DNA from 3 places in the Xanthobacter dioxanivorans genome. Region 1 is predicted to be linked to each of the others. Evidence: riboswitches for the same ligand, from Rfam matches in the RefSeq annotation. Region 1 holds a riboswitch; each other region holds the start of a gene.
The links. Region 1 has a riboswitch for cobalamin ahead of EZH22_RS26185 (DUF1636 family protein). Riboswitches for the same ligand answer to the same signal wherever they lie in the genome.
Positions count from the first base shown of each region.

Region 2: linked by a shared signal. The riboswitch ahead of EZH22_RS09180 (energy-coupling factor ABC transporter permease) and the one ahead of EZH22_RS26185 (DUF1636 family protein) in region 1 are both predicted to bind cobalamin.
Region 3: linked by a shared signal. The riboswitch ahead of EZH22_RS20560 (CbtB domain-containing protein) and the one ahead of EZH22_RS26185 (DUF1636 family protein) in region 1 are both predicted to bind cobalamin.

Region 1 covers NZ_CP063362.1:5,620,429-5,625,139, reverse strand. Annotated here, with positions in the region: partial or broken gene cobN (cobaltochelatase subunit CobN) at 1-967, opposite strand, end outside; gene cobW (cobalamin biosynthesis protein CobW) at 983-2,020, opposite strand; gene EZH22_RS26185 (DUF1636 family protein) at 2,017-2,433, opposite strand; cobalamin riboswitch at 2,574-2,789, opposite strand; partial or broken gene EZH22_RS26180 (allophanate hydrolase-related protein) at 2,989-3,375, opposite strand; gene EZH22_RS26175 (5-oxoprolinase/urea amidolyase family protein) at 3,458-4,711, opposite strand, start outside.
Region 2 covers NZ_CP063362.1:1,936,108-1,940,818, reverse strand. Annotated here, with positions in the region: gene EZH22_RS09195 (ABC transporter ATP-binding protein) at 1-368, shown strand, start outside; gene EZH22_RS09190 (ABC transporter ATP-binding protein) at 365-1,069, shown strand; gene EZH22_RS09185 (MarR family winged helix-turn-helix transcriptional regulator) at 1,160-1,624, shown strand; gene EZH22_RS09180 (energy-coupling factor ABC transporter permease) at 1,688-2,365, opposite strand; cobalamin riboswitch at 2,407-2,624, opposite strand; gene EZH22_RS09175 (copper chaperone PCu(A)C) at 2,766-3,341, opposite strand; gene EZH22_RS09170 (hypothetical protein) at 3,445-3,834, opposite strand; gene EZH22_RS09165 (carboxymuconolactone decarboxylase family protein) at 3,969-4,493, opposite strand.
Region 3 covers NZ_CP063362.1:4,411,989-4,416,699, reverse strand. Annotated here, with positions in the region: gene EZH22_RS20580 (cobyric acid synthase) at 1-603, opposite strand, end outside; gene cobO (cob(I)yrinic acid a,c-diamide adenosyltransferase) at 609-1,178, opposite strand; gene cobU (bifunctional adenosylcobinamide kinase/adenosylcobinamide-phosphate guanylyltransferase) at 1,238-1,759, opposite strand; gene EZH22_RS20565 (CbtA family protein) at 1,756-2,508, opposite strand; gene EZH22_RS20560 (CbtB domain-containing protein) at 2,522-2,698, opposite strand; cobalamin riboswitch at 2,747-2,946, opposite strand; gene rfaD (ADP-glyceromanno-heptose 6-epimerase) at 2,995-3,978, opposite strand; gene waaC (lipopolysaccharide heptosyltransferase I) at 4,054-4,711, opposite strand, start outside.

The DNA of each region.
Region 1 (4,711 bases):
CATCCAGCTCCGGCAGCACCACGTGCATGGCCAGATCCGCGGCGGAAAAGCCGCGCGGGCTCGCGGCCCAGGCTTCGCGGGCGGTGGTGGCCGGGGCGGCCTGGAGCACGGGCGGTCCGCCGGCCGGGAACAATTCGGCCGCCTCCCCGGCGGCGAAGGCGGTGGTGGTGACGATGACCGCCGGAGCGAGTTCCGCCGCCGCCGCGCGCACGGCGGCGCGGGCCTCCGGCGCCTTCAGGCTGGGCACGAACAGGCAGAGCGGCGCGATGCCGCGCGCTTCAAGCGCGGTCGCCAGGGCATCGACGGCCGCCGTGTCCGCCGCCAGCCACTGCGAGCGATAGAACAGGATGAGGGCCTTGGCCCGCGCATCGGACCGCGCCGCGCGCCGGGCCTCGCCCGCCTCCAGCAGCCCGGCACCGGGGCGGTGGAAGGCGGCGGCCGGCACCGGGCAGGGCGGCGGGATGCGGCGGCAGACGGCGTAGTCCGCCGCGCCCGCCATGGTGTCCAGCAGCGCGCCCATGTTCTGCGGCCCGCCGGCGCGGAAATAGGCGAGCCAGCGTGCAAGCTCCGCCCGCGGCAGGGTGGAGAGGGCGGCAAGGCGCGGGTCGTCCTGGTCCTCCCCCGGCAGCAACGCGAGGGCGATGCCGCGCATGCGGGCCATGGCCGCGAGCCGCTCGGCGCCATAGCGCCACCAGTCGAGCCCGCCGAGCTGGCGCACCAGCACCACCTTGGCCCGGCTGGCCACCTTCTCCACCCACAAATCCACCGACATGGGATGGCGCAGGTCCTTCAGCCGCGCGAGGCGCAGGCTGGGCAGGTCGTCGCGCCGCGCCCGCCACGCGGCGGAGAGGGCCAGAAGGTCGCTGTCGGCGAAGGAGAGCGCCACCATGTCGCCGGGCGGCTGGGCAAGGTCGACCGGCTCGGCCAGGTCCTCCAGCGTCGTCGATGTGGTGGCGAGGATGTGCATGGGGTGCTTATCGCCTCAGCCGAGGATCGCCTGCTCCACCGCCGCGCGGTCGAAGCCCTTGAGGCCGATCACCACCAGCGCGCCGCTGCGCGCCTCGCCCGCGCCCCAAGGCCGGTCGAAATGGTGCGACACCCGCGGGCCGACGCCCTGCACCAGCAGGCGCATGGGCTTGCCTGCCACGGCCGCGAAGCCCTTCACCCGCAGCACGTCCGGGGTGCCGGCCGCCGCGACCACGCGCGCGGCCAGGGCGGCCGGGTCGGTGATCTCGGGCAAGGCGAGCACGATGCTCTCGAACTCGTCGTGGTCGTGGTCTTCCTCGTCGTCATGGTGGGTGCGGCGGGCGTCGATCCGGTCTTCCGCGCCCATGCCGAGGCCCAGCAGCACGGCGAGGTCGACCTTGCCGCCGGAGGCGCGCACCAGCTTCACCGCCGCCGGCAGGCTGCCGGCCACCGCCGTCTCGGCGGCGGCGAAGCCGGCGGCGTCGAGCAGGTCGCTCTTGGAGAGGATGACGAGGTCGGCGCAGGCGATCTGGTCCTCGAACACCTCTTCCACCGGGTCGTCATGGTCGAGGCTGGCATCGTCCGCCCGCTGGGCGGCCAGCGCCGCGAGGTCCGGCGCGACGCGCCCTTCCGCCAGAGCCGGCCCGTCCACCACCGCCACCACGCCGTCCACCGTCACCCGGCCCTTGATGGCCGGCCACTGGAAGGCCTGCACCAGGGGCTTGGGCAGCGCGAGGCCGCTGGTCTCGATGAGGATATGGTCCACTCGCGGGGTCAAGGCGAGGATCTGGTCGAGCGCCGGCACGAAGTCGTCGGCCACGGTGCAGCACAGGCAGCCGTTGGCGAGCTCGACGATGGTGTCCTCGGCGCAGCTCTCGATGCCGCAGCCCTTCAGGATCTCGCCGTCGATGCCCACGTCGCCGAACTCGTTGACGATCACCGCGAGGCGCTTGCCGCCGGCATTCTCCAGCACATGGCGGATGAGCGTGGTCTTCCCGGCGCCGAGGAAGCCGGTGACGATGGTGCAGGGGACGCGGGCGAGCGAGGTCATCAGGGCTCCTCGGGGAGGGAAAGGGGCGGGATGCGCGCGACCATGCCGCGCTTCAGGCTTTCGGGGCGGCCGCGCCAGGGCATGAGGCCGTCCGGGGCCTCGGCGAGGAGCCGGGCGCCTTCCATCAGGTCGGCGGCGGCATCGGCGGTGAGGTCGCCGAACACATAGGTCCAGCCGTCGCGGCGGACCATGGCGGCGGACAGCGCGCGCTTGCAGTTGGCGAGGCAGCGCACGCCCTTCACCACGATGCCGGGGGGCGCCGTCAGGGCGGTTGTGGCTTCGACGAGGGCCACGCCGTCGGCGGGCAACGCTCCGTCCGGGGCGCTGCGGCAGGTGGTGCAGACGAAGAGGGTGACGGCCGGCGGGTCGCGGCGCGCGGATGCGCTGGCGGGCGCGTCGGTTTCGGGGGTCGTCATCGGCGCGGTTGCCTCAGCCGCGCCGGCATCGCCCGAAAGGTCCGGAAGGTCGCTGCGCTCCACCCGTCGACATCCCAAGGTGCGCGCAATGCCCGCAGGCGCGGGCTTCAAAGGGACGCAGAACCGGAGCACCCCGCCCGGCGCGGACCTTGTCGAAGGCAGGTCTCCTGGCTCGCGGTTCCGCGCCCCCGCCGCCTTCCCGGATCACTCCAGTGGCGTCTGGCAGGGGCTCACCGCTTACAGTTGCGGGGGCAGCCACGGCATTGGAAGCTCAAAGCACGCGTGCCCCGGCCTTCCGCACCGCATTCCCTTTTGCGCCCGTGGTGCAGCACGGGACCTTCGACCCGGCCACTAAAGGCAGGGCGGGGGGGAATGTCAAATGGGGCGCGTCGCCACCGTGTCCCGGCTGACGAGGGCGTCAGCGGAAGGAGAGCCGGGACACGGCGCAAGGATTTGCCGATGGCGCCGCTTCCATCCGCCGTCATGCCCCGGACAAGCCGGGGGATGACGGCGGATTTTGCGAGGATGACGGTGGTTTGGTGCGGGCTGAACGACCTACCCCCGCCCGGCCACATAGGCGCGCCAGCCGCCCAGCGCCGTGATCTCCTGCGCCCGCTCCACCGCATGGGCCTCGCACAGGAAACCCGGCACCTCGCTGCCGTCCTCCAGCCTGAGCTTGCCGATGCCCAGCGGCGCCGGGATGCGGGCGACGAAGCGGCCGAAGGCGGCCGGCTCCAGCGCCCACACCTCCACCTCCAGCCCCGGCCCGGCAAAGCCGGGCTCGCGCACCACGCCCGGCTTCTGGGGCGTGGTGTCCGGCAGCACGAACAGGCGGTAGTCCGGCGCCGTGCGGCAGCGTTTCACCAGCACGCCGCCAGCCTGCGTGAGCTCGGCATTCAGCGGCATGCCGGTGAGGTGAGCCCCCACCACCGCGATGGGCACCGCGTCGGGAAGCGGGGCCGTCGAGGAGCGATAAGCGCTGAGCGGCAGATCGTTCGCCATGGGATTCCTCACCACGCTGTCTTCACAAGGCTTCGAGCACGGCGACGATGTCGCCGGAACGGATGGTGCGGCCGGGCGCGGCGCGGATTTCCCGCACCCGTCCGGAGGCGTGGGCGGTGATGGAGATCTCCATCTTCATGGATTCGATGATGGCGATGGTGTCGCCGGCGGCGACCATCGCCTCCGCTTCCACCAGCACCTTCCAGACGTTGCCCGGCACGTTGGCCGACACGCCGAAGCAGCCCTCCGGCATCTCGCCTTCGCTGAACGGCCCGGCGCCGTCCTCCACCACGAAGCTGTCGAGCCCCTCCGCCTTCCAGCGGGCGCGCTCGGCCTCGAACGCCGCCTGCTGGCGGGCCTTGCCGGCGGTGATCTCGGCGGCGTTGGCCGCAAGACCGGCCGCATACTCCGCATAGGAGAAGCGGCCTTCCTCGATGCGCACGGGATAGGCCCCGTGCGGGAAGGCGGCGCGGGCCTCCGTCAGCTCCGCATGGGAGACCGGAAAGAAGCGGATCTCATCGAAGAAGCGCAGCAGCCAGGGGGTGTCGCGGAATTCCGGCGTGCTCCGCCACGTGTTCCACATCTGGATGGTGCGGCCGAAGAGCTGGTAGCCGCCCGGCCCCTCCATGCCATAGATGCACATGTAGGCGCCGCCGATGCCCACCGCGTTCTCCGGCGTCCAGGTGCGGGCCGGATTATACTTGGTGGTCACGAGGCGGTGGCGCGGGTCGATGGGGGTGGCCACCGGCGCGCCGAGATAGACGTCGCCGAGGCCGAGCACCTGGTAGCTGGCGCCGAAGATGATGTCCTTCACTGCCTGCTCGTCGGGAAGCCCGTTGATGCGGCGGATGAACTCGATGTTGGACGGGCACCACGGCGCGTTCGGCCGCACCAGCTCCTGGTACTTGCGCATGGCCAGCTCGGCCTGCGGGTCGTTCCAGGAGAGCGGCAGGTGGACGACGCGGCTCGGCACCACCACGTCCTCGGCGCGGGGCAGGCCGCTCTCGATCTCGGCCAGGGCGTCGAGCAGGTTGGCGCGAGGCATCGCCGCGCCGTCATAGTGGATCTGCAGCGAGCGGATGCCGGGGGTGAGGTCGATGATCCCCGGCAGGCGTGCCTCTTGCACCGCCTGCGCCATAAGATGGGCGCGCAGGCGCAGGGCGATGTCGAGATGCATGTCGCCGAACTCGACCAGCAGATTGTCGTCGCCTTGCCGGCGGTAGACCACGCGCACCGGTCCATCTTCGCGCCGGGCGAGGATGGGGGAGCCGGGGTC
Region 2 (4,711 bases), 2.6 Mb from region 1:
AGGCCCAGGCGGAGCGGCCCTGCGGCGAGCTGGCCTATGGCGACCTGAAGCGGCTGGAGCTGGCCATCGCGCTGGCCAACGATCCGCGCCTGCTGCTGATGGACGAGCCCACCGCCGGCATGGCGCCGAAGGAGCGGGTGGACCTCATGCGCCTCACCGCCGAGATCGCCCGCACGAAGGGCATCGGCGTGCTGTTCACCGAGCACGACATGGACGTGGTGTTCGAGCATGCCGACGCGGTGATGGTGCTGAACCGGGGCGAGCTGATCGCCCGCGGAACGCCCGCGCAGGTGCGCAAGGATCCGGATGTCCGCGCCATCTATCTGGGCGAGGGCCTGCTCTACAATCGCGAGGAGAGCGCGGCATGAAGCTCGAGGTCGCAGGTCTCAACAGCCATTACGGGCCGGCCCACATCCTGTTCGACGTGGGCTTCGAGGTGGGCACCGGCGAGGTGGTGGCGCTGCTGGGGCGCAACGGCGCCGGCAAGAGCACCACCTTCCGCTCGGTGGTGGGCCTCGTGTCCCAGCGCTCCGGCACGGTGCGGTTCGAGGACGAGGACATCTCCCGCCTGCCCACCTACGAGATCGCCCGCCGCGGCCTCGGCTACGTGCCGGAGGACCGGCGCATCTTCAGCCAGCTGACGGTGGAGGAGAATTTCGAGGTGGGCCGGCAGCCCCCGCGCGAGGGCGTCGCCACCTGGACGCCCGAGCGCATCTACGCGCTGTTTCCCAACCTCGGCGAGATGCGCAAGCGTCCCGGCGGACAGATGAGCGGCGGCGAGCAGCAGATGCTCACCATCGGCCGCACCCTCATGGGCAATCCCTCCCTCGTGCTGCTGGACGAGCCGTCCGAGGGCCTCGCGCCGAAGATCGTGGAACAGATGGCGGACGCCATCCTCACCATGAAGCGGGAGGGGCTCTCCATCGTCATCTCGGAGCAGAACCTGCATTTCGCCAAGCTCATCTCCGACCGGGCCTATATCATCGAGAAGGGCCGCATGCGGTTTTCTGGCACCATGGCGGAGCTCGAGGCCAATCCGGAGGTCAGGGACGCCTATCTCGCCGTGTGACGGCGGGCGGGAGGGGAACCGTTCGGGCCGGCCGGGCCCGGGCGGTCGACCCGCTCCCACGGGAAGGACGGGGCAGGAGGGGCACGAGGGGTGAGCACGAAAGTGGCAACGGACGTCCGGCGCCGCCGCGCCAAGCCGGCGCAGGCCGAATACATCCTCGACCATCAGGTCGGCTTCCTGCTGCGCCAGGCGATGCAGCGCCATACGCTCATCTTCGGCGCCCGCATGGGGCAGGAGCTGACCTCCACCCAGTGGGCGGCCCTGGCCAAGCTCAACGAGAAGGGGCCCTGCTCGCAGAACCTGCTCGGCCGCCTCACCGCCATGGACGCGGCCACCATCAAGGGCGTGGTGGATCGCCTGGTGAAGCGCGGGCTGGTGGAGACCCGGCCCGACCCGGAGGACGGCCGCCGCCTGGTGGTGGCGCTCACCGCGGAGGGCACCGCCCTTACCGGTGAGGCCGCCGCGGTGGCGCACGCCATCACCGAGGAGACGCTGGCGCCCCTGGATGCCGACGAGCGCGTGCAGCTGATCGCCCTGCTGAACCGCCTGAAATGACGACGCCCGGCATCCCGTGGGGGATGCCGGGCGCGATCAAAGCCGGACGGGGGGCGGCCGCGATCAGGCCGCGTCGTAGAGCCGACGCTCGAACAGCGGGCTGCCCTTCAGGCCGTGGAGCGCCTTGGCGGCGCCGAGCACGGCGAGATCCACCAGCGGCTCCAGCAGGATGACGAGCATGTAGGCGCCGCCGAAGGTGGCGACCGAGGCGAGGCTGTCCACCGAAACGCCCTGGCCATAGAGGGCCCAGAACGCCACCCAGCCGACGATGCCGGCCTGGTAGGTGGTGGAGAGCACCAGCGCCTGGCGGTATTTCAGCTCCACATAGGGGGTGTTCGGGGCGATGACGCGCCGCGCCACCGCGGAGAGGGCGAACAGCGGCACCAGCAGCGTGGTGACGTTCATGCCGTATTGCGGCAGGTCGAACGGCGCGAAGAACAGGCCCTGGACCAGCAGGCCCAGCGCCAGCCCGATGGCCGCCGGGGCGGCGCCGAAGATGAGGAACAGGGTCGAGCCGAGGATCAGATGCACCTCGGACACCCCCACCGGGTGATGCGGCAGCACCTCGAAGAAGGAAAAGACGAGGGCGGTGGTGGCGATGGAGCGGGCCGCCAGCGAGACGAGCCCGCGCTCGCGCGCCGCGTCGAAGGCGAGTTTCAGGGCATAGCCGCCCGCGCCGGCGGCGGTGACGTAGCTCAGCCAGATTTTCCCGCCATCCACGAGACCTGGTTCGATATGCATTCTCTTGATCTCCTACGCCGTCTCACCCGACGGCCCGAGGTTGGACACGTGCACGCCTGGCCGGTCTCCTGACTCGCGGGTCGCCGCAGACCTCCCGTCTTCCCGGCGGTCCCCGAAGGAAACCTGCCAGTGACACGGTGGAAGGCCGCTCGCCGCTCACAGTCGCGGGGGCGGTCGGGGCGCGGGCGAGAAGCCCTTCCCCGTTCCCGTTTCAGCCCGGACGCACCGCGTCCGGGTCACCTTGCGTACCGGCAGCAGGTGCCAATTCCTCCCTGCTGTCAAGCTGGCCGGGCATCCACGCCGCCCCGCTGGCGCCGGCCCAACCGCGTGGATGGCCGGGACAAGCCCGGCCATGACGGTGGTGGAGGCAGGGCGCCGGTCGATCTGAACGCGACCCGCGCTAGTGCTTGTGGGCGCTGCCCTCGGCCGGCGCAGCGGCGCCGGCGCCCACGCCCTCGACCTTGAACTGCACCGCCACGGTGCCCGCCTTCTCGAAGGTGAGGGTCCCGTCGACCAGCGTCCCCTCCTTCAGCGGCGCCTTCAGGTCGAGGAACATGAGGTGGTAGGAGCCCGGCTTCAGCGCCACCGTGCCGCCGGCCGGGACCTCGATACCGGCCGGCAGGGGGCGCATGGTCATCACCCCGTCCTTTACCGCCATTTCGTGAATCTCCGCCCGGCCGGCGAAGGGCACCGTGGCGGAGACCAGGCGGTCGGGCGCCGCGCCGGTGTTCTTGAGCACGAAGTAGCCCGCCGCCACGGAGGCGCCGCCGGGGGTCGCCCGCGACCAGGGATGGCCGATCTCGATGGCGCCGGCCTTGAATTCGTGCGCCAGCAGCGCCTGCGCCGAGACCATCAGGAGGCACAGCGCGAAGGCGCCGGCGGCGAGCATCTCCTCGACGAAGAGGACCCGGCGCAGAAATGGGCGCGCGGCCCCGCGCCGCGGCTGCGAGAAGGGGAAACGCAGGAAATGGGACATGGTGGAAGCTCCGCACGCACGCTCCGCCCCGCCCGGCGGGCGCGGAGACAGTTCAACAGCCAGATGGAAACGACGACGAAAAGGCCGGTTCGGCCCGGCGCCATCAGGCCGGCGGTGCCCGTGCGAGGTTGGCGGACCATGCCCCGCCCCTCGGCGGCGGAAGATAGGTGCGGTCGGTGTCCATGCGCGACGCGGCGGCCGGGCCGCGCGCCGGCAGGTCGCCGGCGGAGGACGGCGGCGCGACCAGGGGCCCGAAGGCGGCGCACCCCAGGACGCAGCATGCGTCCGCCACGTGCCGGAGCGGCGCGCCGTCCCGGTCCGCCGGGGACGGATCGGGGCGCGCGCCGTGGCAGATCGTGCCGTCCGGCCCGGCGGCCAGGGCCGGCGCCACCGAAAGACCGGCGGCAAGGCCCGCCAGCAGCACCTGCAGGACGAGCAGATAGGCCGCGAGAATCGCGGTCCTGTCTCTCCAGGCGGGGCGGGCGGCGGTCACGTCGGGTGGCGTCTCCAAGGGGCCGGCACTGTGCCACCGAACGGGCGGACAACCAAGATGGGCCCCCCCGCCGGGCGGGGCGCATGCGTCAAGATGCCCGCGCGCTCCGCCCGCGGACCAAAGGCGCCGGGCGCTCAGCGCGCGTCGTGGGTGTGGATCTCGAGCGCCTCCAGGAAGCGCGACACCATGTTGTAGGCGCCGATGGTGGCGGTCAGCTCCACCAGCTCGCGATCATTGAAGACGCCGCGCACCGCCGCGAACACCTCCGGCGGAACCTGGACCTGCCGGGTCATGGCGTCCACATAGGCCAGCACCGCGCGCTCCCGCGGCGAGAACAGCGCGCTGTCCTGCCAGCTGGCCAGGGCATCCACCTGGGCCTGCGTCACGCCCTCGCGCAGGGCGATGGGCACGTGCTGGTCCGCCTCGTAGGGCGCGTTGTTGAGCAGGGCGATACGGATGATCACCGTCTCGCGCAGCGCGCCGGGGAGCACGCCCCTGTGGCGGATGGCGGTGAGAAAGGCGAGCCACCCCTCGGCCACCGGCGGGCTGTGGATCAGCATCTGGTAGAGATGCAGCAGGCTGCCGCGCTCGGCGACGATGCGCTCCACCAGCGCATGCGCGTCTGGGGCGGCGGGATCACCATAAGGAATGCGGGCCATGTTTCCTCCTTGCGGGACGAGGCGTGTTCCAAGGCCGGAGGCCCATGGCGCATCCGGCGGTCCGGTCCCGACCGAGATATCCGGTGCCGGAGGAAAAGACCGCGTTAATCTCCCCAAGCCTGAAAAGGCCGCCCGGCGGGGATCCGGGCCGCGCCGGCGCCGGGCGTGATGGCTTCGGCCCGATTGTCCTGAGCTCCTGCATCGTCATTCTTGCTATC
Region 3 (4,711 bases), 1.2 Mb from region 1:
ATCGCCACGGAACCGGTTCACCACGAAACCGGCGATCAGGGCCGCGTCGGCGGGGTCGACCACCACTTTGGTACCGACGAGGCTGGCGATGACGCCGCCGCGGTCGATGTCGCCGATGACCACCACCGGCACGTCCGCCGCCCGCGCGAAACCCATGTTGGCGATGTCGCCGGTCCGCAGGTTTACTTCGGAGGCACTGCCGGCGCCCTCCACCAGCACCAGATCGGCCTCCGCCTTCAGCCGGCCGAAGCTCTCCAGCACGAACGGCAGGAGGGAGGGCTTCATGCCCTGGTAGGCGGCGGCCTTCGCCGTGCCGTGCACGCGGCCCTGCACCACCACCTGGGCGCCGCTCTCGCCCTGCGGCTTGAGCAGGACCGGGTTCATGTGCACGCTCGAAGGAACGCGCGCCGCCTGCGCCTGAAGCGCCTGCGCCCGGCCGATCTCGCCGCCGTCCGCCGTCACCGCTGCATTGTTGGACATGTTCTGCGGCTTGAACGGCCGCACCTTGAGCCCGCGCAGGGTGAAGGCCCGCGCAAGGCCGGCAACGAGCAGGGACTTGCCCACGTCGGAGCCGGTGCCCTGGAACATGAGCGCGCGCGCCATGGAGGTCAGAACTCGATGCCGGCCTGCGCTTTCACGCCGGCGGCAAAATGATGCTTCACCAGGCCCATCTCGGTCACGAGGTCAGCGGCGGCAACCAGCTCCGGCTTCGCATTGCGCCCGGTCACCACCACGTGCAGGCCGGGGCGGCGGTTGGTGAGGGTCGCCACCACGTCGGCGAGGTCGAGATAGTCGTAGCGCAGGGCGATGTTGAGCTCATCGAGCACCAGCAGGTCGATGCTGTCATCCGCCATCAGCTCCCGCACCCGCTCGAAGGCGCGGGCGGCGGCGGCGCGGTCGCGGACGAGGTCCTGCGTCTCCCAGGTGAAGCCTTCGCCCATGGTGTGCCAGACGACCTTGTCCCCGAACGCGGAAAACGCCTCGGCCTCCCCGGTCTGCCAGGCGCCCTTGATGAACTGCACCACGCCCACGCGCCCGCCCCGCCCGAGCATGCGCAAGGCCAAACCGAACGCCGCGGTGCTTTTCCCCTTGCCGGGGCCGGTATGGACGATGAGCAGGCCCTTCTCGACGGTCTTGCCGGCCACTTCCCGGTCCTGCACGGCCTTGCGCTTGGCCATCTTCGCGCGATGGCGGGCGGCTTCGGCCGCCTCCGCGGCGGCGGGCGGTGCGGGATCGGTCACGGCGTTTCGTCCTTCACGATGAGGGGCAGGCCGGCCACCACCAGCACAACGCGCCGGGCGCTGCGGGCGAGGCGCTGGTTGAGCAGGCCCGCGGCGTCACGGAAGCGACGGGCCAGCGCGTTGTCCGGGACGATGCCGAAGCCCACTTCGTTGGCGACGCAGACCGTGAGGCCGCGCCGCGCCGCCAGCGCCTGCTCCAGCACCGCCCCCTCGGTCGACAGGTCATGTTCGGCGAGCAGATGGTTGGTGAGCCACAGGGTCAGGCAGTCCACCAGCACCGGCTGCTCCGGCGGGAGCTTCGCCAGAAGCCCGGCGAGATCGAGGGGCGCATCATGCGTCTCCCACCCCACGCTCCGGCGGGCGCGGTGGTGGGCGATGCGCGCCTCCATCTCGGCGTCCCGCGCCTCGGCGGTGGCGACATAGGCCCAGGGGGCCGGCCGGCGCTCCACCTCGGCCTCGGCGAAGCGGCTCTTGCCGGAGCGCGCGCCGCCGAGGACGAGGACGAGGCCACCGCTCAAGCGGCGCGCCGGGTGAAATGCTGCCGCAGGAACCCGGCGAGGGCACCGAGCACCGCCCAGAACACGAAGCTCGTGACCACCACCGTCACCGCAAAGCTCTGGGCGAGGGCGTGGGGCACCGGGCTGTCGTGGCTCGCCGGCTGGGGCGCGCCCACCAGATGGGGCAGCACGATGAGACCGACGGCGAGCGCCGCCAGCGGCAGCGAGCGGCCATAGACCAGCAGCGCGATGCCGGCGCCCGTCGCCACCACCGTGCCGACCCACCATGCCTGACGAGCGAGGAGGTCCGCCGCCGGCATGGCGGGCAGTTCCGGAGGAAGGCTGATGCTCGGCGCCAGCGCAACGGCGGCGAAAGCGGCAAGGCCCCAGGCGAGCCCGTCCCGCCATCCGGAGAGGCCGCCGGCGGCCTCCGAGACAGCAAGGAGCAGCAGCGCGAAGCCCGCTGCGCCCACCACGTTGGCAAGGGCGGTGTAGAGCAGGCGCTCCATCCCCTCCGCGGGGGTCCATTCGTCCGCATGGTCATGGCCGGCGGCCACCTGGCCGGCACCAGCCGGGCCGGGATCGGAATGGTCTTGGGCGGCATGGTCATGGGAGGCATGGTCATGGACCGCAGGCGGGGCTGCTTCCTCGTAGGTCTCGGCCTTGAGGATAAGCGGAACGGTTGCGGTCTGCTGCATCACGGCCAGCAGGAGGCCGGCCAAAAGTCCGCTGATCGCCGCCGCGAACACGAGGGCGCGAAAGATAGCCATGATGGTTTTCCCCTCAGTGGCAGGGAAAGCCGGTGGAATGGCGATAATCGTGCGCCGCATTGTGCAGGGCCGGCAGGCTGGTGAAGCCCGTGCCGACGATGATGAACAGGCCGAGCAGGCCCGCGAACGTGATCTGGACGGCGCGGGAGGCAAGCCCGGCCTGAACGAGGGAGTCTGTGCGCGTCGTCATGTCCAACCCTTTCGATCCTCCCGCCGAGGACCCGGTGGTGATGCCCTGAACGGGCGATGCGCGTCGGCAGGTCTCCTGGCTCGCGGTTCATCACGGCGCCTGCGCCTTCCCGGATTGCTCCAGTGGCCTCTTGCAGGTCCGCTCACCGCCGACAGTTGCGGGGGCAGCCGCGGCTTTGGGCCCAAGGCCCGCACCGCATTCCCTTTTCGTCCGCCCGGGGGGCGGACACCGACGACACCGCGACTATAAGCCTCCCGCAGCGCATCGCAACCGCGCCGTCGGGGGCGCAGGGTGTCTCACGTCACCGCGTTTCGCGGCTTCAGGTGGCCGTTCACATATGCCGCGACACCGTCCTCCAGCGAGGTGAAGGGGCGCGTGAAACCGGCCGAGCGCAGCTTGGCAACGTCGGCCTGCGTGAAATACTGGTACGCCTTCTGCAGGCTCTCCGGCATGTCCACATAGGTGATGTCCGGCGCGATGCCGAGCGCCGAGAACACCGCGTTGGCGAGGTCCGCGAAGGAACGCGCCACGCCGGTGCCCACGTTGAAGATGCCGGAGACGTCCGGGCTTTCGAGCAGCCACCGCACCACCTCCACGCAGTCGGACACGTGGACGAAGTCGCGCAACTGCCCGCCATCCGGGTAGCGCGGGTCATGCGACTTGAACAGCGTGACGCTCTCGCCCGCCGCCGCCGCTGGATAGATCTTGTGCACCACGGAGCGCATGTCGCCCTTGTGCGCCTCGCCGGGGCCGTAGACGTTGAAGAAGCGCAGCCCCGCGAACTGCGGCGGGCGCGGCCGGCCTTCCGCCACGTCGGCCATAACGCGCCGGTCCACGAACAGCTTCGACCAGCCGTAGGGATTGAGCGGGGCAAGGGCCGCGAGCGCCGCGGCCTCCTCCGCATCCACGAAGCCGTCGGCGCCGTCGCCGTAGGTGGCCGCGGAGGAGGCGTAGATGAGGCCCAGCGCCTTGCGCGCGCACAACTCCCACAGGTCCAGGCTGGCGCGAATGTTGCGCGCGACGATCTTGTCCGCGTCGCGCTCCGTGGTGGCGGAGATGGCGCCCATGTGCACCACCGCGGTGAGGCGGCCCCCCTCCTTCTCCACGAAGGCGTTGACCGACTCGGGCCGGATCACGTCATGGAGTGGGATATCGGCGATGTTGCGCCACTTGGGGCCGTCTTCCAGCCAGTCGGCCACCACCACGCGGTAGCCATCCTCGGCGGCGGCGCGGGCGATGTTCGATCCGATGAAGCCGGCACCGCCGGTCACGAGGAGCAGGTCGCGGCTCAGCGCCACCGGTCGGGTCATGTCGGGCTCCCCTCGTCTGTCGGGAGCCCCGTGTGCCATGCCGGCTCAGGCCTTGTCCATCGCGGCACCGGCGCGCAGGCGGGTGAGCGCGTTCCATACCTCGACGGCGGCGATGTCCGCGAGGCAAGGCGGCCCCTCCCGGGTTTCCGGCGCGATGCGGCAGACCGCCTTTTCGCATGGCGCACAGGGCCGGCGTGCCTTCAGCTCCAGCGCGCGCGGCCCATAAAGGCCGGTCAGGCGCGGATCGGTGGGGCCATACAGACCCACTGTCGGCACCCCGCAGGCGGCGGCCAGGTGGCCAAGCCCGGTATCGACGCTGACCACCCCGGCGGCACCGGCGATGACCGGGGCAAGGGTTTCAAGCGTCTGGGGCGGAAGGAGCCGCACCTGCGGCAACCCCTCGGCGATGGCATCCGCCCGCGCCCGCTCCTGCGGCCCGTGGGCGAAGAGCACCACCTCGAGCCCGGCCGCGCCCGCAAGGTCGGCCAAGGCGCGCCACCCGGCCAGGCTCCAGGTCTTGGTGGGCCAGGTGGTGCCGTGCAGAAAGACCAGATAGGGCGCGCCATCCACCGGTGCCGGCCGCAGGCCCGCATCGGCCGGCCGGCCTTCGAGGCCATAGCCGAGCGCGGCGGCGAACAGCTTGCGGATGCGCACCGCCATGTGCTCCACCTCGGGCACGTGGTGGCGGCGGGAATAAGTCAGC